4 regions of the Pseudoalteromonas sp. JB197 genome follow, and region 1 is predicted to be linked to each of the others. Evidence: predicted binding sites of a transcription regulator. Region 1 holds the regulator's gene; each other region holds the start of a gene.

Region 1 (7,465 bases):
GTAAGAGAGCTGACCGACTTACTTATGCTTGAAAACAATAAACCATTAACCAGCCAAGGCACTAGTTCATGAATATAGCGCGCATAGTCTTAAGCGTTTTATTCATCAGCTGTATGGTTTGGCTTTGGTACCCTTATTTTACTCAGATAAATGCGGTTGTTAAAGCCGACGCAGAAGTGATAGCTAAACCCGATTACACCGCCATTGAGCTAAAACAAACAGCTTTTGACGAAAACGGTGAAATTAGCCATAAAGTAACTGCGGTTAAAACGGAGCTTTACGAGCAGCTAGGATTTACCTTATTCGAAAAACCTACTTTTATATTGTACGACGATAGACAAAAAACGTGGCGTATAAATGCTGATGAAGCAACACTTTACGATGAAAGACAATTAATTTTAGAGGGTAATGTAACTGCCCAAAACTTAATTGATGGTGCAATGATAGACAAAATCACCGCCGACAATATTCAAGTAGATATAAAGCTACTCACTATGCACAGCGAACAACCCGTTATTATAACTGGACCGAATTTAAAGATCACCGGTAAAGGCCTTGAAGCCAATTTAACAACCGAGGTGATAAAACTAATTAACCATACGCGAACACTATATTATGACCAATAACCTTGCAAAAATACTTATTATTCCATCGCTTATACTTGTATTTAATAGTAATGCGGCAGAGCAAAGTACTTCCCCATTAGCTAATCAAATTTCTATTAGTGCTGACCGCCAAGAAGGCCAACTAAAAGAAAACGTTGGTATTTTTGAGAAAAACGTCGAGATAATTCACGGTAATCGTCGTATCACCGCCGATCGTTTAGAAGTACATAAGCGCGACGAACTTGGCGATAATAAACAACTATTAATTGCCACGGGCAGTCCTGCATATTTTGAAGAAAAGCAAGCAGATGGTACTGTCATGAGCGCCAGCGCTAACGAAGTACGTTACGATGTAGCGAAACGTTTTTTAACCCTAGTAGGAGATGCAAACATTTCTCAAGCTGGGCAAAAAATTACGGCTAAAAGCATCACCTACGATATAGAGCAACAGCTTATAAGTGCTGAAAAAGATGAAAACTCAACTGATCGGGTACACACTATTTTAGTGCCTATAGACGCAAAAAAAGAACAAAAACTCAATAAAGGTCAGCCATGAGTACATTAAAAGCAGAGCTATTAGCAAAAAGCTATAAAGGCCGTGAAGTTGTTAAAAATGTAGGACTTGAAGTAAAAGCTGGCAGCATTGTTGGTTTACTTGGCCCAAATGGCGCAGGTAAAACCACTACCTTTTACATGATTGTAGGCTTAGTACCTAGCGACAAAGGTAAAATATTAATTGATGATAACGATATTACCTTACTTCCTATGCACAGCCGTGCTCGTTTAGGTATTGGTTATTTACCACAAGAATCTTCTATTTTTAGAAAGCTCACTGTGTATCAAAATTTAATGGCTATTTTAGAAACGCGTAAGCAACTAAATAAACAAGCCAGGGAAGAAACCCTAAATAGTTTATTGGACGAATTTAGCCTGCAACATATTCGCGACAGCTTAGGTATGGCGCTATCTGGTGGTGAACGTCGCCGCGTAGAAATAGCACGTGCTTTAGCTGCAGATCCTAAATTTATATTGCTTGATGAGCCCTTTGCTGGCGTGGATCCTATTTCAGTACTCGATATTAAAAAAATTATAGAACACCTTAAAAATCGTGGTATTGGCGTGCTAATTACCGACCACAATGTAAGGGAAACCCTTGATGTTTGTGAAAAAGCCTACATTGTTTCTCATGGGGAGCTAATTGCATCTGGTACTCCTGAATTTGTATTAAACGATAAAACAGTACGTGATGTTTATTTAGGCGAGCAGTTCAAACTGTAATATTTATGTTATTACTATAAGCATCTGCTAAGATTAATCATATCAATTTATAAGGATTGTTAGAGATAAATGAGGCAATCATTACAGCTGCGCATGGGCCAGCAACTTACAATGACTCCGCAACTGCAACAGGCTATTCGCTTATTGCAGCTTAGTACCTTGGATCTCCAGCAAGAAATACAAGAAGCACTTGATAGCAACCCATTACTTGAAGTTGATGAACAAGATTACACGGAAGAATCAGCAGGTAAAAACGAGCAAAAAGCAGATGACATTACTGTTAGCGCCTCTGCTGACGACACCCCAAGCGAGTATGAGCAAGATAGCGGTGAAGCACTAAACAAAGACACCATAAGCGACGATATGGCCATGGATGTATCATGGGATGAATATATGAGCGCAGCGCCTGCCTCTTCATCAGGGCCAATGCCTGAAGATGAATCTATTTATCAAGGTGCATCAGCCGAAACCCTGCATGAGTACTTAATGTGGCAATTACAGCTCACTCCTTTTAGTCCTATAGACGAAGCTATTGCCATAGCTATTGTTGAAGCCGTAGATGACTCTGGTATTTTAACTATCAGTTGCGAAGACCTTTTAGCAAGCTTTAATCAAGAAAGTGATGACGAACACGAAGTAGAACTAGATGAAATAGAAGCAGTGCTAAAGCGCATTCAATTATTTGATCCTGTTGGTATTGCAGCTCGCAGCTTGCAAGAATGCTTATGCATTCAATTAAATCAATTTGATAAAGACACCCCTTATATTAACGAAACAAAAATGGTGTTAACTGATCATATCGATTTACTCGCTGCTCGCGACTATCGTACGTTAATGAAAAAAACTAAGCTCAAAGAAGAAGAGCTTAAAGAAATAATGACACTTATTCATACGCTTAACCCTAAGCCTGCGGATACTATTGTCAGAGAAGAGTCTGAATACGTTATACCTGACGTGTCTGTTAAAAAAATAAAAGGCCGCTGGGTGGTAGAGCTAAACCCAGATAGCATGCCAAAAATACGTGTTAACAGCCAATATGCGGCTATGTCTCGTACAGTAAAATCCAGCGGTGACAGCCAATTTATTCGCTCGCACTTACAAGAAGCTAAATGGTTTATTAAAAGCCTCGAAAGTAGAAACGAAACACTCCTGAAAGTAACTAATTGTATTGTTAAGCAGCAACAAGCGTTTTTTGAACATGGCCCAGAAGCCATGAAACCTATGGTATTAAACGATGTTGCCGAAATAGTTGAAATGCACGAGTCGACTATTTCACGGGTCACTACGCAAAAATATATGCACACTCCACGTGGCATTTTTGAGCTTAAGTACTTTTTTTCAAGCCATGTAAGCACCGAAAATGGTGGCGAATGTTCATCAACTGCCATACGTGCCCTGATTAAAAAGTTGATAGCTGCAGAAAACTTAGCCAAACCATTGAGTGATAGCAAGATTGCAGATATATTGGCTGAGCAAGGAATTAAAGTAGCTAGACGGACAATTGCAAAATATCGCGAATCTCTGGCTATTCCCCCGTCGAATCAACGTAAAAGCTTGATTTAAGACGTACAACAAAGAGGAAAATGCTGATGCAACTAAACTTAACTGGTCGTCATGTAGACATTACAGACTCATTAAGAGACTATGTAAATAATAAATTTGCAAAGCTGCAAAGACACTCAGATCACATAACTAATGTGCATGTTATTCTCGATGTAGAAAAATTAAGTCAAAAAGCTGAAGCAACAATTTTTGTAAGTGGCGCTGAGCTATTTGCATCGACCGAACACCAAGATATGTACGCTGCCATTGACTCGTTGATTGACAAACTCGATCGTCAAGTAATTAAACACAAAGAGAAGTTTGCTCGACACTAACACTATGAAATTAAGCTCACTTATATGCCTGGACTGCAGCAAAGCTGTGGTCCTTTTTAATAGTAAAAAAAGAATTTTAGAATTCATCAGTGAACTCGCGCATAAAAAAATGCCGTATTTACCTCAGCAAGATATTCTCACTGCTTTATTGGCAAGAGAAAAGTTAGGTAGTACCGGTATTGGCCGAGGAATAGCAATTCCACATGGCCGTATGAGCGGGGCACAAGAGCCTCTTGCCTTAATTTTAATAAGCGAAACCGCTATTAATTTTGATGCAATTGATAATCGTCCAGTTGATATTTTTGTTGCGCTTATAGTGCCCGATGGCGATAACCAGCAGCACTTGAAAACACTAGCCACAATAGCTGATAAACTAAACGATAAAGAGTTTTGTAAGCAATTGCGTGCGGCAAAGTCTGATGAAGCGTTATACCAAGTTATTTTGGATCAATCCTAGTTACTAATAAAGGGGTGGTAAATGGAATTAATTATTATAAGTGGCCGATCAGGTTCTGGTAAGTCAGTTGCTTTACGTGTTGTAGAAGATTTAGGTTACTATTGTGTAGATAATATTCCGGTAAATTTGCTGCCTTCATTAGTGCGCAGTGTCTCTGATAACTACGATAAAATAGCCGTTAGTATAGACGTGCGTAACCTGCCTAAAGATCAGCAGCAGTTTAACGATATTCTTGAGTACTTGCCCGACTTTGCTAAACCAACGTTATTTTATTTAGATAGCGACGATCAAACGTTAATCCGCCGTTATTCAGAAACACGTCGTTTGCACCCGCTTTCGATTGATTCGCTACCGCTAGATTTAGCAATAAAAAAGGAAAAAGAATTACTCGATGTACTCGTAACGCGGGCTGATCATGTCATTGATACAACCGATTTAAGTGTGCATCAACTTGCTGAATCTATGCGTGAAACCATACTCGGTAAAAAAGACAAACAGCTTATCATTACCTTTGAGTCGTTTGGCTTTAAGCATGGTATTCCCAAAGGTGCTGATTATGTTTTTGATGCGCGTTTTTTACCAAACCCACACTGGGAACCGGAGCTCAAGCCTTTAACTGGATTAGATCAACCAGTAAAAGATTATTTAGCTAGTCATAGTATTGTGCAAAAATTCACTTGGCAAATTCAAACCTTTGTACAAACGTGGTTACCACACCTAGAGCGTAATAATCGCAGTTATTTAACCATTGCTATTGGTTGTACTGGTGGTCAGCACCGCTCAGTTTATTTAGCGCAAACAATTGGTGAAAGCTTTGCTATGTCTCACCCTAATGTAAAAATTCGCCATCGCGAGCAAGAAAAATAATTCAATTTAAATAATCATCTGTTCAGCTTAAGTAGAGTATCTTATGCGCTTAGAAAATACGTTTTTAATAAAAAACAAACTTGGTCTGCATGCTAGAGCCGCTACCGTATTAGCACAATTAGCGGTACAATTTGACGCATCTATTACCTTATTTCAAGATGAAAAAGAAGCCGCTGGCGATAGTGTACTGGCTTTAATGTTACTAGAAAGCAGCCAAGGTAAAGAAGTAAAAGTAGTGTGCGAAGGACCCGATGCAGAGCATGCTTTACATGCCGTTGGCCAATTAATAGCGCAGCGCTTTAACGAACAAGAATAGTAGGCACTTTATTTAAACCAAGTAAACGAGCTAAAATATAGGGTTAGTGAAACCTTAAGCTAGTTTGGCTAAAAAAAGTAAGATAAACTGAACGAAGTTAATGACTAACTTCTTCCCTAACGTTATAAAAATAAATTAAGGACGCCAATGCCCGAAACTTTCGAACAAGACTACCCACTACAACAATTACAACAATTACAACAAGTGACCAAGTCACTCAATAGTGGTCAGTTTGTTCAAGTTAGGCGTATGCTGGCAAAAACAGCTCCTTGTGATACCGCACTTTTACTAGAATCATCACCACATAAAGTTCGTCGCCTGCTCTGGCAATTAGTTGATCCAGATGTACAAGGTGATGTCCTTGAAGAACTCTCTGAAGATGTACGTTTAGGCATTATTGCCCAAATGGAACCTAAGCACATTGCTGCTGCCACTGAAGACATGGGCCACGATGACTTAGGTGAAGTACTGCGAAGCCTGCCTGACACGGTTTATAAAGACGTGGTTAGCGCCATGGACATTCAAGATAGAGAACGTGCTACGCAAGCACTCTCCTATCAGGAACGCTCTGCTGGCGCGCTGATGAACACAGATACAGTAACCATTCGCCCTGATGTAACCCTAGATGTGGTACTGCGTTACATTCGTCTGCGCGGCGAACTCCCTGAGGGTACCGACGACCTTTACGTTGTCGATAAGCATAACTGTTTTTTAGGCGCTTTATCGTTAAGTACCTTACTAACCAATTCGCCCGAAAAAATTGTTCACGACCTAATGGATGAAGACTGTGAGTCTATTCCTATTTCGATGGATGAAAGCGAAGTGGCGCAGTTATTTGAACGTCATAACTGGATATCAGCCCCAGTAGTTGACGACAACGCCCAGCTACTTGGCCGTGTTACTATCGATGACATTGTTGATGTAATTCGTGAAGACGCAGAGCATCACTTATTAGGTTTAGCGGGTCTTGATGATGAAGAAGATACCTTTGCACCGGTTTTAAAAAGCTCAAAAAAACGCTCTGTTTGGCTAGGTGTTAACTTATTAACGGCTCTGGCAGCCGCTTTTGTTGCCAGCTTTTTTGAAGGCACTTTAGCAATACTGCCTATTTTAGCCGTGCTTAACGGCATTGTCCCCTCAATGGGTGGGGTGGCCGGTAGCCAGTCATTAACCTTGGTTATTCGTGGTATAGCAGTGGGTCATATTAACCAAACTAACCAACGTTTTGTAATGATAAAAGAGCTCGCCATTGGTGCATTAAACGGTATTTTATGGGCTGTTTTAATTGCCAGTGTTATAGCCCTATGGCAATGGGACTTAATGCTTGGCGCGGTACTGGCGTTTGCAATGTTTATGAACTTAGTTGTTGCGGGTGTGGCGGGTGCGTGTATTCCTATAATACTTAAACGTATGAAAATAGACCCTGCACTTGCTGGCAGTGTAATACTCACTACAGTAACCGATATAGTAGGTATATTTGCCTTTTTAGGCACCGCAACTTGGTTGCTGGTTTAATAAATAAACCAGCGCACATTACTGTGTAAATGCGCGCTGGTTAAAAGTAACTTTTACGCAATATAATTTAACCAGCGTTCAGGTTATCTAGTCTTCTTTATTGATTGTAGAGCCATCAGCTCCTTCTTGCTTTGACGATTGTGTATTTACTTTATTACTTATTATTGCATCGAGGTTTTCGCCATCTTTAACCCCAAAATCTAAACTACGTATTGGGAATGGAATACGAATATCAGCCTCATTTAGTGCTTGCTGTACTGCCACAACACCTTTGTGGCGTACTGTCATAAAGTCTGGCTCACCAGGGTATTTAATCCAAAACCACAATAATAAATTAATACTACTGTCGCCAAAACTCTCGGCGTATACGGCCGTTTCATCTTGGCGTATTACAAACTCAAATGTAAGCGTCTAGCGAACCACACCTAGCATCGATGTTCTGATTATCTAAAAATACCTGCTCAATGATAAATTCGGAGCAGGTGATGAAAACTTACAGAACAAGCGCACAGTGGCAGCAGCTTTTGCTGCAACGCAGTACGTTTAGTGG
Region 2 (7,465 bases), 1.8 Mb from region 1:
GTGATAATGTTCCCTGAAAAAGTGGTGGATATACCCGACCTACCGGCGAAGTATCGATATATTGAAGTTGAAGCCTATGAGCCGCAGTACCCAGAAGAGCTGATGGAGCGCGATGCATTTAACGATATATTTAGTACCGACTTTAGCGATTATGACGATGAGATAGATCACTCTACAGCGGCTGGTTCAAACTTGTTACCAAGCGAAGGAGTTGAGCTTAAGGAGTACTTAGCTGAGCTGGAAATTAATTTAATTACCCAAGCGTTGGAGCGTTTTGACTATGTAGTTGCCCATGCCGCCGAAATACTTGGGGTGCGCCGTACTACTTTAGTCGAAAAAATGAAAAAATATAACTTGTCGAGAGATTAAAAGCTAAGGGCTACTGCCATTTTAATGCGGTTTTATACCGCGCTTAAAAGAAGTAAAAAGCATTAGGTTATATGTCTGCTCATTCACTTCTCTTTGTGTATATTGGTTTAAGTAAGTTAATTCACAAAGAGGTTAAGAGGGCGCTACGCTTTAGAGAAGAAAAAGACACTCAACTACGTGTTTTAGTCATTTCTCATTTACTCTCATTATTTTCTCTGTGTGCAAGTTGGTTTAAGTAAATATATTAACGGGAAGTTAAAGTTTATAGAGTTATTACTTAAAGTCCTGAAGTTAAATCTTTGCCTAGCGCCTAGCTCCTAGCCCCTTAATTTCTTCTTTTCTAAAACAGTTATTGCTGTGATCGTTAACCATGCCACAGGCTTGCATATGGGCGTATACGGTTGTTGGCCCTAAAAACTTAAAACCACGCTTTTTTAAATCTTTAGCAAATGCGCTTGAGGTAGGGGTAATTGCTGGTGTGTCATCAGCAGAGTTTAAATTACTTATTTGCGACTTATTGCCAACAAACTGCCATTGATAGTTACTAAAGCTGCCAAACTCTTGCTGAATTTTAATAAAGCATTTAGCGTTATTTACAGTAGCAGCAATTTTTAAGCGATTACGCACAATACCTGCATCAAGCATTAGTCGCTCAATATCTTGCTCGGTAAATGCTGCTACTTTATGTACGTCAAAATCGGCAAAAGCATTTTTATAACCATTACGCTTTTTTAAAATAGTGTACCAACTCAAGCCTGCTTGCGCCGACTCCAGTGTTAAAAATTCAAACAGCTTTTTATCGTCATACACTGGCACTCCCCATTCATTATCGTGGTATGCAACGTAGTCGGGTTTACTGGTGTCGAGCCATGAGCAGCGGGATTGCTTGGTCATTATAATTCCTTAGTTGCGGTACTTTTATTTGTGCGTCATTTTTATGTCGCGCTTTTTTACTGTATAACTCAATGATATACATGATAATAAAAGGTGGTATAAATTGTGCATTTGAAGCTGTATCTGCATCAATTAGAGATTTTATTATGGCACTTGCTAGTGTGTTAAAACCACAGTTTATTTCTGCAAATCAGTATAACCCATGTTTACTTCAAGAGGAGTATATAGGGGAGTTAAGCGATCTGCGCAAACAGGCTAGTTGGCTTTCGCATTTAGTAGATACTATGCCCGCAGGAGTAATAGTGCTTGACGGCAAAGGCATGATTGCTAAAGCGAATCAAATTGCGATTGATATGCTCGGTGAGCCGCTTGAAGGCGAAAAGTGGTTTAGTGTTATTCAACGCTCTTTTCGGCCTCAGCAAGATGATGGCCATGAGGTGTCTTTAAAAGGCGGGCGCTTAATAAAACTTGATATTACCGCACTTGCCCCAGAGCCAGGGCAACTTATTTTAATGACGGACTTGAGCGAAACCCGCCGCTTGCAAAAACGGGTTGCGCATATGCAGCGCTTAAGTGCGCTGGGTAAAATGGTGGCATCGTTGGCGCACCAAGTGCGCACGCCGCTGTCGGCGGCTATGCTTTATGCCGCTAATTTAGGTTCAAAACGCTTACCCGAAGCGTCGCGCGATAACTTTCAAACTAAATTAATGTCGCGTTTAAAAGATTTAGAAAACCAAGTAAACGACATGCTGTTATTCGCTAAAAGTGGCGATCAGCATGTAGTGGAGCAGGTGTCTATGCAGCAATTGTTAAGCGAAGTAAAAGCCGGTGCTGATGCTATGGTAACGCTTAATAACAGTGAACTTGATGTAAGCTTACCTGAGCCCGACATTACTATTTTAGGTAATAAAACCGCGCTTGCTAGTGCAATTCAAAATCTGATTCATAACAGTATTCAAATTATAGGCTCTGGGGCACAAGTGCAAGTAAGTGCTGTACGCGATTTGCAAGCCCCAGATTTTGTACGCATTAGCGTGAGTGATAATGGCCCAGGTGTTGACCTACAACAGGTAGATAAACTGTTTGAACCATTTTTTACCACTAGCAGCCAAGGCACAGGCTTAGGGTTGGCGGTTGTAAGCTCTGTTGTTAATGCGCACCAAGGGCGTATTGAGGTGATTAATAATGTACATGGCGGCGCTTGTTTTAATCTGTTATTGCCAATTAGCGCAGCATCTAAATTAGAGGAATCGTTATGAGTAATACTATTTTAGTTGTAGAGGACGACGCAGGGCTTCGCGAAGCATTAATAGATACCCTAGAAATGTCGGGTATTGAATGCGTTGCTGCCGACAGTGCAGAGCAGGCGATGTTACTACTTAAAAAAGAATCCTTTTCGTTAGTGGTGAGCGATGTGCAAATGGGTGCCATGAGCGGCCTAGATTTACTGCGCAGTATTAAATTAAATTACCCCGATTTACCGGTATTAATGATGACCGCCTACGCAACTATTGACGATGCGGTAGAGGCAATGCGCTTAGGTGCGATTGATTATATGGCCAAACCATTTGCACCTGAGGTGCTATTAAATATGGTGAGCCGCTATTTGCCCGAAAAACCCAAAGAAACCGACGGCCCTATTGTTGCCGACCCAACGAGTATTCAATTGCTGGAGCTTGCAAGCAGAGTAGCTAAATCAGACGCCAGTGTTATGGTGCTGGGGCCAAGTGGCTCGGGTAAAGAAGTGTTAGCGCGGTTTATTCATGATAAGTCAGAGCGTGCAAACCAACCATTTGTAGCAATTAATTGCGCAGCCATTCCTGAAAACATGCTAGAAGCAACATTGTTTGGCTACGAAAAAGGCGCTTTTACTGGCGCGATTCAGGCATGCCCAGGTAAGTTTGAGCAAGCACAGGGCGGTACTATTTTACTAGATGAAATTACCGAAATGGATTTGGGCTTACAAGTTAAACTACTACGTGTATTACAAGAGCGCGAAGTTGAACGCTTAGGGAGTCGTAAAACCATTGCGCTAGATGTACGCATACTCGCAACCAGTAATCGCGATTTAAAACAAGCGGTAGCGAATAATCAGTTTCGGGAAGATTTATATTATCGCCTTAACGTTTTTCCACTCATGTGGCGGCCATTGTGCGAGCGCCCTGGCGATATAATTGTGTTGGCAAAACACTTAATTGAACGCCATTTAATAAAAGCTAAGCAGCCGCTGGCTATTTTAGATAAGCAAGCTGAGCAAAAGCTCCTTAGCCATACATGGCCAGGTAATGTACGCGAGCTTGATAACGTAATTCAACGTGCGCTTATACTGCGCAGTGGCAACAGCATAAGTGAGCAAGCTATTTTTATTGAAAATTTAGCCCCAAGCAACTTTGTAGTAGAGTCGCCAATTGTTGAAAGCACATTAACTAGTGCTTATTACGATAATAAAACAACAGCCATTACTAATGATGAAAAGCCTGATGAGCAAAAATCAGATTTACTAGCTCAAGATACAGGCAGTTATAAAGATGAGCTTAAAGATAAAGAACATCGAATTATTTTAGAAACGCTTGCGCGTTGCCAAGGCAAGCGTAAAGACGTAGCCGAAACCTTGGGAATTAGCCCGCGAACTTTACGTTATAAGTTGGCGCAAATGCGCGACTTAGGTATTTCACTTCCTGCATAACCTTCAAAAAAGCCCTAAATTCAACATCTTGGATTTAGGGCTGTCAAAACTCTGACTAAGTAAATAAACTCTAACACACTGTATTTAAAGGGTTAATTAAGTGGCACGCTTTGTGCATTCTTAACCTTAAGAGTTAACTGTATTGTTAGAGACAAATAATGAAAATTCAAAATAGCGCTGTATTTCAAGAAATGCAATCTATGGCCTTAGAAGCGGGCCGTAATAATCAAATTAATAAATTGCCTACACAAGCTCAGCCTACGTCTTCAGCACAATTTGGTGATATGCTCAGCAATGCGCTCAATACTGTGCATGAGTTACAGCAAGACACAGGTCAAAAAGTAAAAGCGGTTGAAATGGGCGACAGAAGTGTATCGCTTGCTGAGGCGATGATTGCTTCGCAGAAATCTTCTGTTGCATTTGAGGCGACCGTACAAGTTCGTAATAAACTTGTTGAAGCCTATAAAGAAATCATGAATATGCCTGTTTAATTTAGGTAGTGGAGAATAATTGTGGCGCAATCTAATCAATCTACAGATCTTGCACTTGCTGATGGCGGTATTGAGCATGGTGATAGTGACGATCAACAAGAACAAAAGTCGGGCTATTTAAGTGCGCTAAGCGGTGTTGATGTATTGCGTCAAGTTACCCTTATTATTGCATTAACTATTTGTTTGGCGATTGCCATTTTTGTGATTATTTGGGCACGTCAGCCAGATATGCGCCCGTTAGGTAAAATGCCTACCGAGGAGCTAATTCAAACACTTGATTTTTTAGATGCACAAAAAATAGACTACCAACTAGATGGCAACGTTGTTTCTGTTGATGAAAGTGAATACCAGAATATAAAATTACTAATGACTCGCGAAGGCTTGGATCAAGGTCCTACTTCTGGATCAGACATAATTATGCAAGATATGGGCTTTGGTGTAAGCCAGCGCTTAGAGCGCGAGCGCCTAAAGCATGGCCGAGAGCAACAACTTGCCCGCACTATAGAAGAGCTTAATAACATCACTCGCGCCAAGGTGCTGTTAGCTATTCCAAAAGAAAACGTATTTGCTCGCAGAGAGAAAAAACCTTCAGCAACTGTGGTGCTTACGCTTAAACGCGGACGCTCACTTGACCGTGAAGAAGTAGACTCAGTGGTTGATATGGTAGCCTCTGCAGTGCAAGGGTTAGAGCCTGCACGTGTAACGGTAACCGATCAAAATGGCCGTTTATTAAACTCGGGTTCACAAAGCTCACTCGATGCACGCTCTCGTAAAGAATATGATTTAGAACGTAAACGTGAGCAAGAATACCTTGAAAAAATAGACAGTATTTTAATTCCTATTGTTGGTTTAAGTAATTACACCGCGCAAGTTGATTTAAGCATGGACTTTAGCTCATTAGAAGAGACACAAAAGCGCTATAATCCTGACCTACCTGCGATAAGAAGCGAAACGACGTTTGAAGAAAATAACATTGGTGGCTTAGCTATTGGTATTCCTGGCGCATTAACGAATCAACCGCCAGTTAACTCAGATATACCAGAAGAAATAACTGAAGGCGGAGCCGGTAGTGCAACCGCACCAGGTCGTACACATAAAGAAGCGACGCGAAACTATGAACTTGATACCACTATTTCGCACAAGCGCCAGCAAACCGGAACTATTCGCAGAATTAGTGTATCGGTAGCGGTTGACTATTTACCAAAAGTGGGCGAAAACGGGGAAGCTACTATGGTTCCACGCTCGGTAGAGGCACTGTCAAATATTAGACGTTTATTACAAGGCGGTGTTGGTTTTGATATACAACGTGGCGATGCCTTAGAAGTAGTTACAGTTCCTTTTGTACGTGAAGCAACAGACCTAGACTTTGAACTACCGTTGTGGGAACAAGACTGGTTTATGAAAATAGTACGCTTGGTACTAGCAGCATTAGTTATTATTGTATTGATAATGGCCGTAGTTAAACCTATGCTAAAGCGTCTAATTTACCCAGACAGCACGCTTGATGAGTACGATGAAGATGCTCTTAGTTCAGGGGTTGATATTGGCGATAATAGCTTAGATATGTTAAATAAAGATTTTGATTCTGCTTCAATAGGCTTTTCAAGTGATGGTACATTGCAGCTTCCCGATTTACATGGTGACGAAGATTTACTTAAGGCCGTACGTGCTCTTGTAGCTAATGAACCAGAACTATCATCACAAGTAGTGAAAGCGTGGTTAACAGAAGATGACTGATCAAAACCAAAAACAACTCCCAGCAGCATTTGATGTTGATAAGCTTGATGGTGTCGATAAAGCCGCTATTCTATTGTTGAGCTTAACAGAGGAAGATGCAGCGCAAATACTCAAACATTTAGAGCCTAAGCAGGTGCAAAAAGTGGGTATGGCGATGGCTGGATTAGAGGATTTATCGCAAGCTAAAATAAGCGCGGTTCATAATCTATTTATAGAGCAAATACAAAGCTTTAGTACAATTGGCTTTCAATCAGAAGACTTTATTAAAAAAGCGCTTACCGCTGCGTTAGGTGAAGATAAAGCCGCCAGTCTGATTGACCAAATAGTAATGGGTTCGGGTGCTAAAGGGCTTGATTCGTTAAAATGGATGGACTCGAAGCAGGTAGCTAATATTATTCGTAATGAGCACCCGCAAATTCAAACCATTGTATTGTCGTATTTAGAGCCTGAGCAATCTGCCGAAATATTGGCGCAGTTCCCTGAAAAAGTGCGCCTAGATTTAACTATGCGTATAGCTAACCTTGAAGAAGTGCAGCCTGCTGCATTGCAAGAGCTTAACGAAATTATGGAAAAACAGTTTGCTGGCCAAGCAGGTGCGCAAGCAGCAAAAATGGGCGGCTTAAAAGCGGCTGCCGATATTATGAACTACCTAGATACCAACGTAGAAGGGCAGTTAATGGACTCTATTCGTGAGCATGACGAAGAGATGTCGCAACAAATTCAAGATCTTATGTTTGTGTTTGAAAACTTAATGGACGTAGATGACCGTGGTATTCAAGCAATTTTACGCGAAGTACAACAAGACGTACTAATGAAAGCGATTAAAGGCACAGACGATGCACTTAAAGAAAAAATACTCGGTAATATGTCTAAACGTGCTGCAGAAATGCTAGCCGATGATTTAGAGGCAATGGCGCCGGTGCGTATTAGTGAAGTAGAGTCTGCGCAAAAAGAGATACTCTCTACTGCGCGTCGCTTATCTGACTCGGGTGAAATACAACTCGGCGGTGGCGGTGGCGAGGAGTTTTTATAAACCATGACTAAACCGTCAATGCACAAAGGGCGTCCGCTGCACGCAGATGAAGCCGATGAGCTTTTAAAGCATTGGGATATTCCTGATGTAGCACCAGATAAGCAAAGTTTTGGTAATCGTTCAACCGCTTACGGTACACCGCTTGCGGAGCTGTATAGAAAAGAAATGGCTGAAGAATCACCAATAGAAGAGCCGCAAGAGCCTGAGTTACCTGCGCTCACTATGGCTGAACTTGAGCGCATTAGACAAGATGCG
Region 3 (7,465 bases), 2.1 Mb from region 1:
ACAGTTGATGTTACAATTCGTCGTATTCGTAAGCACTTTGAAAGCGACAACTCAACAACTGAGTTGATCAGCACCATTCATGGTGAAGGTTATCGCTTCATTGGTAAAATCGACAGCTAATTAGTTACTCTAATTGCTGTAAGAATAAATGAAGGGCATGTTGTCCTTCATTTATTTTGTCTGCTAAAACATCTAACCACTGCTTTAATACCTCGTCAGATTCATCCAGCGCACCATACTCCATTACTTTTGCATGCAATTGCACATCATTTAAGCCTACAGATCCCGCAGCACCTTTAAGCTTATGTGCAACTGATTTATATTCTTCTCTGTCGCCTGAGTTTAACGAGGTAAGTAACTCTTGCTGATACTGGGGGTTGAGTTTTTCAAATAACTGACTACTGCGTTTAAACACCACCAAACCCATTGAGTTTACAAAGTCTTCTATAGTTTCAACATCAAGTAAATGTGCATTAATGTCAGCAAGCGCTGCTGCACTTACTTTTAATTGTGGCTCATTACTTCTTGTTTGTTTTATACCAAATAAATCAGCTAATATTTTATCTAGTTTTACCGTATTGATAGGCTTAGCGAGCGCTCCTTGGATTGAAATCCCCTCTAGCTCTTGCTCTGCACTGCGCACATTTGCGGTAAGCGCTACAATAGGTAATTTATCAAAATGGCTATCGGCTCTTATTTGCCTTGCTACTTCATCACCGTTTATATCGGGTAACTGCATATCAAGTAAGATCAAATCTAAATCGTCTTCAGTTTCTACAAAAGACAATGCATCTTCGCCGGTCTCAGCCCAAATAACTTCATGACCACGCTGTTCAAGTAAGTTAGTCGCAATTTCGGCATTTAACGGCACATCTTCTACTAACAGTATATTTAAGCTGCGTCCTACATAACTATTCTCAGTGGGTGCGCTACATAAAATTAACGGTATTTCTACTATAAAGCAGCTCCCCTCGCCTTCGGTACTATTAACCGAAATAATCCCCTGCATTGCATCAACTAAGGCTTTGGTTACTGCTAAGCCAATGCCAGAACCAATAGCATTGGTGCCTTTAAGATCTGGCGCTTTATAATACATATCAAAAATACGAGAGAGCTGTTCGGCTGGTATGCCTTCTCCGGTGTCTGATATTTTCATGGTAAGCCAAGGGCCATCATCTCGATTTTCACGAATACAGGTGAGGGTTACACTGCCCTTATGAGTAAATTTAACCGCATTATTTATTAAGTTCCAAACAACTTGGCGAAGTCGGGTTGGATCTAGTTGCGCATAAATATCTAGCATGCCTAAGCGTTTAATATCAAAAGAAAGATCTTTTTGTTCAGCAATTAGGCCTGCAAAGTTAACCACATCATTAATAAAGTCAGATACGTTTATAGCATTAGTTGCAATATCTAACTGCTCTCTGTCTATTTTGTCTAAATCTATAATGTCGTTAAATATATTACCTAGTGTTTCGGCACTCGAAAACACCGTATTACACCAACTACGCTGCTGTTTATTAAGCTCTGTATCTAGCAACATACGTGTTAAACCAACAATGCCATTAAGTGGTGTACGCAACTCATGGCTCAAAGTGGCAATAAACTTACCTTTATCTTTGTAGGCTGTTTCAAGTGCTTCTGCAGCCTCTTTACGACTCGTAATATCACGGCCAAATGCAAGTAAACCTATGTACTCACCTTTATCGTTAATAAATGGCAATTTACGTAATTCAAACCAACGCGTTTCGCCGCCCACATCGTATTGAACATCTATAGTTAATGCTTGATGAGTTTGCTCTACCTGTTTATCGGTTTTTAAAACTTCAGATAAAAATTGATTAGGAAATATTTGTTCAGCACTCTTACCGATTAATTCGTCACTGGTTTTACCCATTACTTCTTCAAACATTTTATTACAGCCAGCAAACACACCGTTGTTGTCGCGGTAATAAAATAAATCGGGGGAGGAGTCTACTATTGAGCGCTGTAGCATACTTTGCTGGGCAAGCTCTTGTTGTGTTTTTTTACGCTCAGCAATTTCTTTTCTTAGCTCTTCTATTGCCCGGTGCTTGGCATGGAACGCCATTTTACGCTCATCAATTTCTACATTTAAGCGATTTATATTATCTTTTAATGTTTGATTGAGTAGCTTTTCTTGTTTTGTCGCACTGTCTAAATATGCATAGGAGGCATCTAGTTGCCTGATTGAATTTATTAGCACGCTTATAACCAGAGGCGATACCACAGAGGTAAAAAATACCACTGCCAATATATCAACAAGATTAACTTCTCCAACGGCAACATAATAAAACATACTTGATAAAACAAGCGAAACTGCCAATAACAAAGCATAGCAAATGGCTGCAGTTTTAAACTCACCAAACCGAGTTATTAAACTAGAAAGAACTCGGGCCCAAGGGCTCAAAGAAGAATCGGTCATATATCAGTGTTTCTCTTAGCTTAATTACAAAAAGGTTTAAATTGCATGTTATGGTTAATTTTAGCATTTTCTATCAGCTATTTTCATGTTGTGCGATAAAAACTCTAATATTTATTGTTTGAATCATTAGCTGGCTACAACTCATCATTCCAGCAATAAATTATTTAGTGTAAAATGCAGCGCTTTATTATTGCTAATAACGAGTAACACACCATGCAAACTAATATGCCCGATATAGCTAACACGGCTCCCGCCTTACAAACTGGTACATTAGACTGGGTGGGAATGGGTGAAATTGAACTGCCATTTATTTTTGAGTCGCATGGCATAACGCCAGTTACTGTTAATGCTAAAGCCCGCGCTTTTGTAAACTTACACAAAGAAGATGCAAAAGGCATTCATATGTCGCGCTTATTTTTAGCGCTCGACACGCTCTCTACTGAGCAGCAAGTTAATCCTCAAACATTAGCTCAAGCGCTTGATTTTTTTATTAGTAGCCACGAAGGCTTAAGTGATAAAGCACTTATAGAATTTAAGTTTGAATTACCACTGCGCCGTAAATCGTTATTAAGCGGCAAGGCTGGCTGGAAAAGCTACCCTGTTATATTAACCAGCACAATTGAACAAGGTGTTATTAATTACGAGCTAAGTGTTGATGTAACCTATTCATCAACTTGCCCATGTTCAGCGGCACTTGCGCGTCAGCTGATACAAAATGCATTTGCCGAAAAATTCAGTCAAGAAACCCTCAGTCAAAAAGAAGCACTAGAATGGCTAGGTACTACGCAAGGTATTGTAGCCACCCCACACTCGCAGCGCTCAATTGCTAATGTAAAAGTAAAGCTCGACAGTAATATTACTCAATTTGACGTAGTTAATTTAATTAACACGATTGAAGATGAATTAAAAACGCCAGTACAAGCGGCAGTTAAACGTGAAGATGAACAAGAGTTTGCCCGCCTAAATGGTCAAAATTTAATGTTTTGTGAGGATGCTGCTCGTAAAATTAAAGCGCTACTAGAAACACAGCAATACAGTGATTACTGGTTACAAATAAATCATTACGAATCGCTGCATGCGCACGACGCACTCGCTATTGCAGTTAAAGGCGTTGCTGGCGGTTATAGAGCTTAAGTTCTTATTTTGCAGTGTTCAATATCCATACGGAAACATACTACTTAACTAACTAATTTAGGCACGTTAATTGCTTTACTTAAGCAGTGTCAATTTGTTGTTATGGAGTTACCGTATGGAATTCGCTTTATTATCAATTTTAGTATTAGTTGTTGGGGCCTCTGTTGTTGCGTCAAAGTTTAACGATGATGGCGGAAACCCTTATCCTTTTACCCGCAAGCAAAATGTATTTACTCAAGTAGAAAGTGCTTTTTTAAATTTATTAGAACGCGCAGTGGGCGATCAGTATAAAATTGTTAGTCGTGTAAAACTAATCGACGTGATTGATTGCAAACAAGGTTTATCGGCAAAGTCTAAGCGTGCAGCAATGGCTAAAGCTAAAAATAAACAGCTTGATTTTGTGCTAGTCGATAAAGAAAAAATGACCATAGTGGCAGCCGTAGACTTAGTAAACAATGCCAATAAAGATGGCCATAAAGCACAACGCGACTGGTTTGTTAATGGCGCATTAGAGGCCGCTGGCATCCCGCATATTCGTATGAAAGTAAAATCAGGCTATCGCCCAAGTGAAGTACGCGACGCTATTATGTTTAAACTTGGCAAACCTGCGGCTACGCAAACAGCTCGCCCTATTCGTACCCGAGTTCAAAAACCAGCGGTACTATCACCTTCTCAAGCTAAAGCGCACTCTACAGCACTAGCCGAAATTTAACGTAAATAACATAATAAAAAGCGAGCAAAGTAAAACTGCTCGCTTTTTTGTTTTTTAGCGCTAACTTCACGTATAATCAGCGCATTCAAACTCAGGAACTTAACACTATGAATGTTGGTATTATTGGCGCAATGGAGCCAGAAGTTAAAATTTTGCGCGAAGCAATGCAAAATCCACAAACTTTAACTAAAGCTGGTTTTACTTTTTATACCGGTGAATTAGCAGGTAACACTGTAACATTGGTTCAATCTGGTATTGGTAAAGTAGCATCAACTATTGCAACTACATTACTTATTGACAACTTTGCCCCTGATTGCGTAATTAACACCGGCTCTGCCGGCGGCTTTGATCCGTCATTAAATGTGGGCGATGTAGTTATTTCGTCAGAAGTTCGTCATCATGATGTTGATGTAACTGCCTTTGGTTACGAAATAGGTCAAGTACCACAAATGCCAGCAGGTTTTGCAGCACACCCTAAATTAGTGGCTGCCGCAGAGCAAACTATTGCGCAAATTAGTGACGTAAAAACCTTAGTTGGTTTAATTTGTACCGGCGACATATTTATGTGTGACCCAATACGCATTGAAAAAGCCCGTAGTGACTTTCCTACAATGCTTGCAGTAGAAATGGAAGGGGCATCAATTGCGCAAACCTGTCATACACTTAATACACCGTTTGTGGTTATTCGCTCGATGTCAGATATTGCCGGCAAAGAGTCGCCGCAGTCGTTTGAAGAATACCTAGAAACAGCATCAATCAATTCATCTAAAATGGTAGTGGCGTTACTTGAAAAGCTAACGGCAGTTTCACTGTAAATGCTCAGCAATATGGTTCAAAATCACTTGGACTTTATTGTGTTTATAATGGCGCTCCTTGCTGAGCGCTTTTTACCACTTGTTAGTTGGTATCATCCTAACACTGCTTTAACGGCTATTTTTAGCGCTATTGGTAAGCGTATTTATAAAGTAGCAGAACCCAATAGCTATCAATATTTAGCCGCAACCCTTGCCAGTACACTTATTTTAAGTGTGGTACTTATTATTATTGTATTACTACTGGAATTTGCATTTTACCCTGAATTACTCGCCGGGCTTATTTTATATTTATGCCTTGAGAGTAAAGCCATTGATAAAAAAGCACTACGCATTGCTAAGCTTACCAAACAAAACCAAAAATCTGCCGCCCGTGAGCTATTAAAGCCATTAGTAGCCCGAGACGTTACTAAACTCTCTGGTGCAGGCATAATTAAAGCCTTAATAGAGAGCCTAATATTACGTACTGCAAGATATTACTTTGTGGTGATATTTGTTTTTTTAGTACTTGGCCCTATTGCAGCGCTTGCCTATCGATTACTTACTTTAATTGAGCAGGCATGGCGCAGTAACATTAAACCCAACAGCCCTTTTTTAAAGCCGCTTAAAATTACCTTGTTTATTATTGAATTTATTCCTATGCGCTTATTGGCACTGACTATTGCAGCCAGTAAAGCGAGCAAGCTAAGCATGCATTATATAAAGCATTATGGCAGGCACTTTTATCAAACTAATACTGGGTGGCTTTTAAGCACTTGCTCTGCATCATTAGGCGTACAACTAGGCGGGCCTGCAGTGTATTTTGGCGAACGTTTTAACAAAATGCGTATTGGTACCGAACGCCTCCCTATTGCTGAGGACGTGCCGGTTACTATTAATAGACTAAATCAAACGCGGGTATTTTGGTTACTGGTCGTTGTTTGCATAGAAATACTTAAAAACATTTAGCTAAGGGCGAGTTACACACCTATTATTAAAAATACAAAAAATATAAGCACAAAAAAACCAGCCGTGGCTGGTTTTTAGCGTTTTACCGTTTAGCTTTACGCTACAGTAATATTTGCAAACTTACGCTTACCTACTTGGTAAATAGCCGTACTGCCTTTTGCTATTTCAAGTTTAGTGTCTGTAATTTTATCTTCGCCGTTGAGCTTAACTGCACCTTGCTTAATCATGCGCATTGCTTCTGATGTACTAGCAACTAAGTTAGCTTCTTTAAGCAAGTTAGCAATTAAAATGCTGTCTTGCTCAATGGTTACTGTTAGTTCAGGTATTTCATCCGGCAGAGCTTTTTTCTGAAAGCGCTGAATAAAGTCATCATGAGCTGCTTGTGCATCGGCTTCACTATGAAAGCGCGCAATAAGCTCTTTTGCTAACTCAATTTTAATATCTCGAGGATTTGTACCTTGCTCTACACGCTCTTTTTGCGCGTTAATACCAGCAATCGACAGCCCGCTTAATAAGTCGTAGTAACGCCACATTAGCACATCACTAATCGACATTATTTTACCAAACATATCGTTAGGCGCATCGGTAATACCTATATAGTTACCCAACGATTTAGACATTTTTTGCACCCCATCGGTGCCCTCTAATAACGGCGTCATTATTACTGTTTGTGGTTTTTGGCCTTCGTCTTTTTGTAGCTCACGACCCATTAGCAGGTTAAAGCGCTGATCAGTACCACCGAGCTCTACATCAGCCTCAAGTGCAACCGAATCCCAACCTTGTACTAACGGATATAAAAACTCATGAATAGCAATAGACTGGCCACTAGCGTAACGCTTTTTAAAATCATCACGCTCTAACATACGCGCAACGGTTTGGCGTGCTGCAAGTTTGATCATTCCAGCTGCGCCTAAATTTTCCATCCAGGTAGAATTAAATGCGACCGTGGTTTTTGCCGGATCAAGAATTTTAAATACTTGCTCTTTATAAGTCTCAGCATTAGCAAGCACGTCTTCGCGAGTAAGCGGCTTACGCGTTACGTTTTTACCTGTTGGGTCGCCAATCATACCGGTAAAGTCACCAATTAAAAATACAACCTCATGACCTAAGTCCTGAAAGGTTTTCATTTTATTAATAAGTACCGTGTGACCTAAGTGTAAATCAGGCGCGGTTGGATCAAAGCCCGCTTTAATTTTTAGTTTTTTTCCAGATTTTAATTTTTCAACTAACTCATCTTCAATTAATATCTCTTCTGTACCGCGTTTTATCTCTGCAAGAGCGGTTTGTAAATCCACTGTGTGTTACTCCAAAAAATTCTGTTAACGAAGGGGTTAATTATTAATATGCTCGCGGCTTATTACTAGATAAGTAGCACTTTTAGAGTCAATAAACCTATGTAACTAAGATAGCAAATTA
Region 4 (7,465 bases), on a different contig from region 1:
GACCGCGTTGGCTTAGGCCATGACGAGCTATTAAATGCACGTAATATGTTGTTGGGTATGGCAAGCAAAAGCCCTGTTTTAGCGGGTGTGCGTCCAAATGGCCAAGAAGACATGCCAGAGCTGCAACTTGATATTGACCTTGCAAAAGCAGAAGCATTGGGCGTTACTCAAACCGATATAAATAGTACTTTGTCTACCGCATGGGGTAGCCGCTATGTCAATGACTTTATTGACCGCGGCCGCGTGAAAAAGGTATACATGCAAGGCGAAGCTGATTCGCGCATGGTGCCAGAGGACTTAAATAAGTGGTACGTGCGTAATAATAATGGCGATATGGTGCCGTTTGCAGCATTTGCTAGTTCGCACTGGTCTTACGGCTCACCACGCTTAGAGCGCTACAATGGTTTTTCTGCGATGGAAATTCAAGGTAGTGCAGCACCTGGCTATAGTACAGGGCAGGCTATGGATGAAATGGAGCGTTTAGTTAAGCAATTGCCAAACGGTATTGCTTCTGAGTGGTCGGGTATATCTTATCAAGAACGCTCAAGTGGTGGGCAAGCGCCTTTACTGTATGGATTGTCGCTGTTGTTTGTATTTTTATGTTTAGCTGCGTTATACGAAAGTTGGTCAGTACCATTTGCTGTAATGATTATTGTGCCACTGGGTATATTTGGTGCGATTATGGCGGCATTAATTGGTAACTTATCAAACGATATTTACTTACAAGTAGGCTTGTTAACCACCATAGGTTTGGCTTCTAAAAACGCGATATTAATAGTTGAATTTGCTATTCATAAAATGGAAGAAGGCCTGAGCTTAGTGGATGCTGCAATAGCTGCTGTTAAACTGCGTTTACGCCCAGTATTAATGACCTCGCTGGCCTTTATTTGTGGTGTTGTACCTTTGGCTATTGCGTCGAGCGCAGGGTCGGGTGCACAAAATGCGCTGGGTATCTCTATTATTGGTGGTACATTAGCTGCCTCTACCTTAGTGGTGTTATTTGTGCCTTTGTTTTTTGTTTTAGTACGTAAAACATTCTCAAGTAAATCGGCAGTAGCAACGAAGGAGAGCGAATAATGAACTTAAAAACATTAGGTTTAAACGCACTTACTTTAGCTGTATTAACGGGGTGCCAACTTGCCCCAGAGCAACAAGAAATAGCTTTACCTGTGCCTGATGCGTATGCATCGGGTGCAGAGCAAGCGCAAGCTCCGCAGCTAAATTGGCAACAGTTTTTTAACGATGAAAAACTGCAAGCGTTAATTGCACAGAGCCTTGAGCATAATAAAGACTTACAAATTGCTGCATTAAATGTGCAGCGCGTGCGTGGCTTATATCAAATAGAAGACTCGGCATTATTTCCATCGCTTGATATAAATGGCTCTGGATCGCGTCAGCGCTTGCCGGGTGATTTATCGAGTACTGGTGAGCCGCGTATTAATTCGCAGTACAGTGCTACCGTAGGTATTACCTCGTATGAGCTTGATATATGGGGCAAGGTGCGCAATCAGTCAGCGCAAGCACTGCAAACCTTATACTCTACGCAGCTGAGCCAATACAGTATGCAAGTGTCGCTTATTGCTGAGCTTGCTAATGCCTGGCTTAACTATGCAACCGACCAGCAGCTATTAGCACTGGCCGAGGAAACCCTAACGTCGCAACAGTCGTCGTTATCACTTACTCAACAAAGTTTTGATTTAGGTGCTGCATCAGCAATTACCCTAGAGCAACTTAAAAGTACGGTTGCTACAGCTAAAGTTGATATAGCAAAGTATAAGCGTTTATTAAAACGCGATAAAAATGCGCTTGATTTACTAGTAGGTAATAGCGTTGCCAGTGATTTACTGCCAAATGCGTTACTTAATCATTTACTCGACTTACCAGAAGTACCAGTTGGTTTACCGTCTGATTTACTCACGCAACGCCCTGATATTAAAGCGGTTGAGCATCAGTTGTTAGCGGCTAATGCAAATATTGGTATTGCGCGTGCTGCGTTTTACCCAAGTATTAGTTTAACCGCTAATGCGGGTACTGCATCAAGCGACTTAAGTGGTTTATTTGATGGTGGCTCGGGTACGTGGAGTTTTGTACCTACTATTAATTTGCCTATTTTTAATATGGGCCGTAACCAAGCTAATTTAGATGTTGCTAAAGCGGCGCAACAAATAGCGCTTACCACCTATCAGCAAAAAATTCAGCAAGCGTTTCGTGAAGTTGCTGACGTACTCGCAGATAGAGAAGGTTATAACGCCCAGCTAAGCGCACTTGAGCAGTTAGTGCAAAGCCGTCAAGCAACCTTTGATATTTCGCAAGCGCGTTACGACAAAGGTGCCGACAGTTACTTGCAAGTTCTTGATTCGCAAAGAACTTGGTACAGTGCCCAACAGCAGTTAATTACGGGTAAGCAGGCATTACTTGCCAGTAAAATTAACTTATACAAAGCAGTTGGCGGCGGCTGGCAAATTACCTCACCAGCGGTGCAAAATTAAGTAGTCTATATGGTCTATAGCTTTTGCTATAGGCCATCACTAGAATGTTAAATTTATAATACTTCTAATTTAACAGCGCTTTATTTGCTGTAACTAAATATTTAGATGCAATTGGTTTTTATAATAGACAGGTTAAATAGTGGAGTTGTAAGTGACCCATAAAAGTAAAAGACATGCAGATCCTGCATTAGTCGAAGCACGGCGCGCACAAGTACTAGATGCTGCAGCAGACTGCTTTCGTCGCAAAGGCTATCATGGGGCAGGCATGGCTGAAATTGCAAGAACTGCGGGTATGAGTGCCGGCCATATCTATAACTACTTTGAAAGTAAAGAAGCAATAATAGAGAGTATTATTGAGCAAGATATGCAAGAAATGTTTTCTATATTTCAAGAATTTGAAGAGCAGCCTGGCGATATCCTCACAATACTTTTAGGCAGTTTGCACAAAGGAGTGCAAAGGCATATGGATACCGGGGCGTGTGTAATCGATTTAGACATGATGGCAGAAGCGGCCAGAAACAATAAAGTGGCTACGTTACTACACGAGGCTGATACCCAAGCGCGCGATAGAATGAGACAGTTATTAATTAGCGATAGAAGCTTGTTAAAATCACACTCAGAGCAAGAACTCGATAGCCGTATTAATGTTATTTTTTCGATGATGGCGGGCTTATTTCTTCGAAAAATGCTCTACCCAGAACTCACCGAAGAAACAGTATTAATAGCACTTCGCCCAGCGATGAAAACGCTACTCATGCCTTTTGAAGTGCATGACGAAGTACTGTAAGAAGTACTGTAAAAAGCACTATAAAAAGTGCTCAAATTGGTATTAGGGCGGTTACAGGTTAAAACCGCTCGATTGACCATTGTAATGCAATCAGTGCTATAGCAAATGAACCCACCGGCATTAACCATTTTTTATACCACTGATAGCCTCTTATGCTGATTAACACCGGCAATGCTATGAGTAAAATACTGAGCTGACCAATTTCTACCCCTAAGTTAAATGCCACAATACTCAATAGCTGATAATCGCTCGACAGCCCCAACTCACCCAATACACTGGCAAACCCCATGCCGTGCAATAAACCAAATGCAAATGTTACCCAGCCTAAGCGCAATACCAGTGGCCATACACTATTAAGTGCAGCAAAAAGTACTGACAGGGCAATACCTAGCTCTACCCAGCGGCTATTAGGGTATGTGTTTGATAGGGGGCGTTATGGCAAGTTTTTATAAATGCTTCTACAATCCAGCCCAATACAAGTGAACAAAGTGTATTTTCCTAATGTGAACAATTAGCCTACTATAGTGTAAAAACAGCAACGTTTTATAAGTGGACTAAAAAAAGGCTTAACAAATAAAAATTAAAATGTTAATTATCAATAACATAACTAACGATGAATAAGTAAATGCTGGCGTGAAATTTGCTTTTACAATATTAAGGCATGATTAATAAATATAACAACAACGAGCATATATTATAAAAGGAGAACATATGTGGGCTGCAATTAGTTACTTACTATTGGCATTTATACTCATATTTATTGGCTGGGAAGTTAACTCAATTTACTTTTCAATTGTATTTTATTGGAGTGCGTTGTCACTACTTTTAGTGGGGGGCGCTTATATATTCGATATAGCAAAAGTGTTTAGAAAACGAGAAAACGGCGTTATCCCTTTTTATATTCGCTGGGCGTTTATTCCTTTTTTATTTGGCGCACAATTATACAATGCGTGGGCTCGTAAGCACGATAAAGTGCCGCCTATTCAAAAGATTAATGAACATTTGTTTTTGGCATGTCGATTATTTCCCTCTGACATAGATACACTAAAAGAAAACGGTATTACCGCAATACTTGATGTAACGTGCGAGTTTGACGGTTTAGAGTGGAGCTCTACGCAAGAAAACATTAATTATTTAAACATTCCGGTACTCGATCATAGCGTTCCTACGCATTCGCAGTTAAACCAAGCAATTAATTGGATCCATCATCATGTACAAGAAGATCGCCGTGTGGTGGTGCATTGTGCTTTAGGGCGCGGGCGCTCTGTGTTTGTAATGGCGGCCTACTTGCTTAGCCAAAATAAAGATGCCGATGTGCATCAAATACTGGCACAAATAAAAGAAACTCGCGAGACAGCTAATCTTAATAAACGCCAATTACATCACTTAGCTAAGCGTCATAAAAAAGGTGAGTTAGTAATTAAAAACAAAGCATTTTTGATTGCAAATCCGGTGTCGGGCACAAAAATGTGGCAAGACAAACAACACCTAATTATTGCTAGTTTATCGGCTTATTACGACTTAACCGTATTAACAACCTCAAAAGAAGTTAACGGCGTAGCGCTTGCTAAACAGGCAATAAAAGAGCAGCCAGATATTATTATTGCTTGTGGTGGTGACGGCACAGTGACAGAAGTGGCCAGTGTATTAGTGCACACTAAATGCAGGTTGGGTATTATTCCGCTGGGCACGGCTAACGCATTAGCGCATGTGTTAATGGGCATAAAATCAAAATTTATTCCTGTTGAACAAGCCTGTGATTTAATTATTGATGGGCAAACAAGTTTAATCGACACAGCTTATTGTAACGACGAGCTAATGTTACTACTGGCAGGAATTGGCTTTGAACACTCCATGATTGAAAAAGCCGACCGTGAAGCTAAAAACAAATCTGGGCAACTGGCCTATTTAAATGGTTTTTTACAAGCCTTTGGTGAACAAAAAGCACAAGTATTAACAATAAAGCTTGATGATAACGAACCAACGCAAGTAAGTACCAATAGTTTTATTGTTGCTAATGCCGCACCCTTTACTACTTTGCTAGCTCAAGGTGGCGGGCAGCCCGATCATAGTGACGGGCTTCTTGATGTGAATTGGTTAATACCCAATAAAGAAAATGGCACTACAGTACTGAGTATTGCCGAGCTGATGTTTAGCAGCATTACACAAACACATTTAGCTATTAATTCGCATCATACAAATGCTAAAAGAGTGGAAGTAAGTGCAGAGCAAGAGATTAAATACGTAGTAGATGGAGAGGTGAAAACTTCTAACAAATTAGTTATTACAATTTCACCTGGATCATTAAACGTTATTTGCAAAGAACAGCTAGATAAATAATACACGGCTATAAAACGGCGTTATTACACGCCGTTTTATTATTTATTTTTTGATCGAAGGCCAAACAAAGCCCGATGTATCAGGTGCTCTATCGGAAGTGGGCCTTGGTGCACTTTTGGGTCTACGAATTGGCTTGTTATTTATGGTATGAATATAAAGTGCTTCTACTTTATCTCGTGCCCATGGGGTTTTACGCAAAAATTTTAAGCTCGATTTAATGCTTGGTGCATCAGTAAAGCATTTAATTTTAACCTGTTCACCCAAAGTTCTCCAGCCAAGTCGTTGCTCTAACTCAACAAGTATTTGTTCTAACGTTACCCCATGTAAAGGGTTTTTAGGTTGATTATCCATAGCTACACTACTTATTTAAACTGCGCATAGTGTAACTTAATTCACTCGTAGAGGCTAATTCACTGTAATTGTAGCGGACTTAGTAGGGTAAATAGCATTGCCTTGTTTGTCGAGTTTAAGCCAAATTAGTTGACTGTTGTTATGTTGTACAAATTTAGCCCCGCAAATAAGCGTAAATGAGTGTATTTGTATTAACGCTCCTTCGCTGTAGCGTTTATTGTCGTACCAACAACTTGTGTCGGTATTTACAAACTGATTAGCATCGATAACAGAGTGGGTTTTAATTGTATTAGCATGGCTGAGTAGCGAATAGCTTAAGCAGCTAATATAAAAACATAAGATTAATAAATGGCGCATTTTAGTCTCAAATTGTCGCAGGTTTAAAAATAATACACTAAGCTAAAAAACATGCTAGGGTAAGGTATACACAAACACCATAAAAATGCGTAATTGGGTATTTTATAGCACCTTAACATTAGACAGCTGCTTATAAAAAAGGCGCTTTCTTGATTTGGGTATATTTATATTTAGTAAAACACAGAACAATAAATAGGTGAAAATATATGCAATTTAACCAAACAATGATCGATGAATTTACACTATTAGCTAAATTTCCGCGTGAAAGTAAAATGCAGGGAATTAAACTTCATTCAGACGCAGAGCCTAGCTTGTTAAGCGCCGCACAACGTTTATTTGATAAAGGAATTATAGATAGCCCAGATGGCGGTTATTTAACTGATCTGGGCTTAGAATTAATTGACCATGTAACTGTGGTGCACAGTGCCTTACAAGGCTAATTTTCTGGGTTAATTACCTAGGCTAATTATTTAGACTAGGTTGCATCAGGTTGATTTTGTGGTGCGGCATCAATAAATGCATCGAGCTTATTACAACGCTCATAAATGGCTGCTATTTTAGGATATGCGGCCATATTTACATTAAAACGAATAGCATTAAATACCTGCGGTACTAAGCACACATCGGCAAGGCTTGGTTGCTCACCCACACAAAAAGCGTTATTACTATCAAGTAGATGCTCTACTTTTTCAAACCCTACTTCTACCCAGTGGCGATACCAAGTGTTTTTAGCCTCATCGTCTACCCCTAGTTCGTTACTTAAATACTTGAGTACGCGTAAATTATCTAACGGATGAATGTCGCAGGCTATGGCGTAACTTAAATTACGGATTTGTGCTTTTTGCCACGCGTTACCAAATAATAATGGCGTTGTGTTTGGATGGCTTTCTTCAAGATACTCTAAAATAGCCAGAGATTGTCCAAGCACACCGTCAGCTGTTTCAAGTGCTGGGAGTAAACCTTGTGGATTTTTATCTAAGTAGGCTGCACCTAATTGTTCAGACTTTAGTAAATTAACACCAACCAATTCGTGATCAATGTTTTTTAAGTTAAGCGCAATACGCACCCGGTATGCGGCAGATGAGCGAAAATAACTATAAAGTTTCATGGTTTATTATCCTTGTGATCCAGTAAATTGCTT

Evidence for each region. The regulator sigma-54, encoded in region 1, starts transcription at its own class of promoters, with help from an activator protein. The targets are predictions, from matches to a motif close to GTTGGCACGNNNNTNGNNT.
Region 2: fliE (flagellar hook-basal body complex protein FliE) is a predicted target of sigma-54. The motif match lies at 4,049-4,067, and genes of this name have one in related genera.
Region 3: CIK86_RS10610 (DUF2726 domain-containing protein) is a predicted target of sigma-54. The motif match lies at 3,635-3,653, and genes of this name have one in related genera.
Region 4: CIK86_RS18385 (diacylglycerol kinase family protein) is a predicted target of sigma-54. The motif match lies at 3,904-3,922, and genes of this name have one in related genera.

The regions. Positions count from the first base shown of each region.
Region 1 covers NZ_NRGZ01000001.1:164,037-171,501, reverse strand. Annotated here, with positions in the region: gene kdsC (3-deoxy-manno-octulosonate-8-phosphatase KdsC) at 1-72, shown strand, start outside; gene lptC (LPS export ABC transporter periplasmic protein LptC) at 69-626, shown strand; gene lptA (lipopolysaccharide transport periplasmic protein LptA) at 616-1,161, shown strand; gene lptB (LPS export ABC transporter ATP-binding protein) at 1,158-1,883, shown strand; gene CIK86_RS00765 (RNA polymerase factor sigma-54) at 1,953-3,446, shown strand; gene hpf (ribosome hibernation promoting factor) at 3,473-3,760, shown strand; gene ptsN (PTS IIA-like nitrogen regulatory protein PtsN) at 3,765-4,217, shown strand; gene rapZ (RNase adapter RapZ) at 4,239-5,084, shown strand; gene CIK86_RS00745 (HPr family phosphocarrier protein) at 5,128-5,400, shown strand; gene mgtE (magnesium transporter) at 5,548-6,915, shown strand; partial or broken gene CIK86_RS00735 (mechanosensitive ion channel family protein) at 7,003-7,317, opposite strand; gene CIK86_RS00730 (hypothetical protein) at 7,401-7,465, shown strand, end outside.
Region 2 covers NZ_NRGZ01000001.1:1,946,780-1,954,244, reverse strand. Annotated here, with positions in the region: gene CIK86_RS09270 (sigma-54 dependent transcriptional regulator) at 1-369, shown strand, start outside; gene CIK86_RS09265 (DNA-3-methyladenine glycosylase I) at 673-1,263, opposite strand; gene CIK86_RS09260 (ATP-binding protein) at 1,410-2,522, shown strand; gene CIK86_RS09255 (sigma-54 dependent transcriptional regulator) at 2,519-3,949, shown strand; gene fliE (flagellar hook-basal body complex protein FliE) at 4,108-4,440, shown strand; gene fliF (flagellar basal-body MS-ring/collar protein FliF) at 4,462-6,177, shown strand; gene fliG (flagellar motor switch protein FliG) at 6,170-7,210, shown strand; gene fliH (flagellar assembly protein FliH) at 7,214-7,465, shown strand, end outside.
Region 3 covers NZ_NRGZ01000001.1:2,244,202-2,251,666, forward strand. Annotated here, with positions in the region: gene arcA (two-component system response regulator ArcA) at 1-120, shown strand, start outside; gene arcB (aerobic respiration two-component sensor histidine kinase ArcB) at 125-2,443, opposite strand; gene folE2 (GTP cyclohydrolase FolE2) at 2,657-3,577, shown strand; gene CIK86_RS10610 (DUF2726 domain-containing protein) at 3,693-4,289, shown strand; gene mtnN (5'-methylthioadenosine/S-adenosylhomocysteine nucleosidase) at 4,397-5,104, shown strand; gene CIK86_RS10620 (cobalamin biosynthesis protein) at 5,105-6,049, shown strand; gene tyrS (tyrosine--tRNA ligase) at 6,145-7,344, opposite strand.
Region 4 covers NZ_NRGZ01000002.1:718,211-725,675, reverse strand. Annotated here, with positions in the region: gene CIK86_RS18405 (efflux RND transporter permease subunit) at 1-1,077, shown strand, start outside; gene CIK86_RS18400 (efflux transporter outer membrane subunit) at 1,077-2,489, shown strand; gene CIK86_RS18395 (TetR/AcrR family transcriptional regulator) at 2,641-3,276, shown strand; partial or broken gene CIK86_RS18390 (HupE/UreJ family protein) at 3,335-3,688, opposite strand; gene CIK86_RS18385 (diacylglycerol kinase family protein) at 3,988-5,616, shown strand; gene CIK86_RS18380 (VF530 family protein) at 5,659-5,967, opposite strand; gene CIK86_RS18375 (YnjH family protein) at 6,022-6,324, opposite strand; gene CIK86_RS18370 (TIGR02647 family protein) at 6,531-6,764, shown strand; gene maiA (maleylacetoacetate isomerase) at 6,800-7,432, opposite strand; gene hmgA (homogentisate 1,2-dioxygenase) at 7,439-7,465, opposite strand, start outside.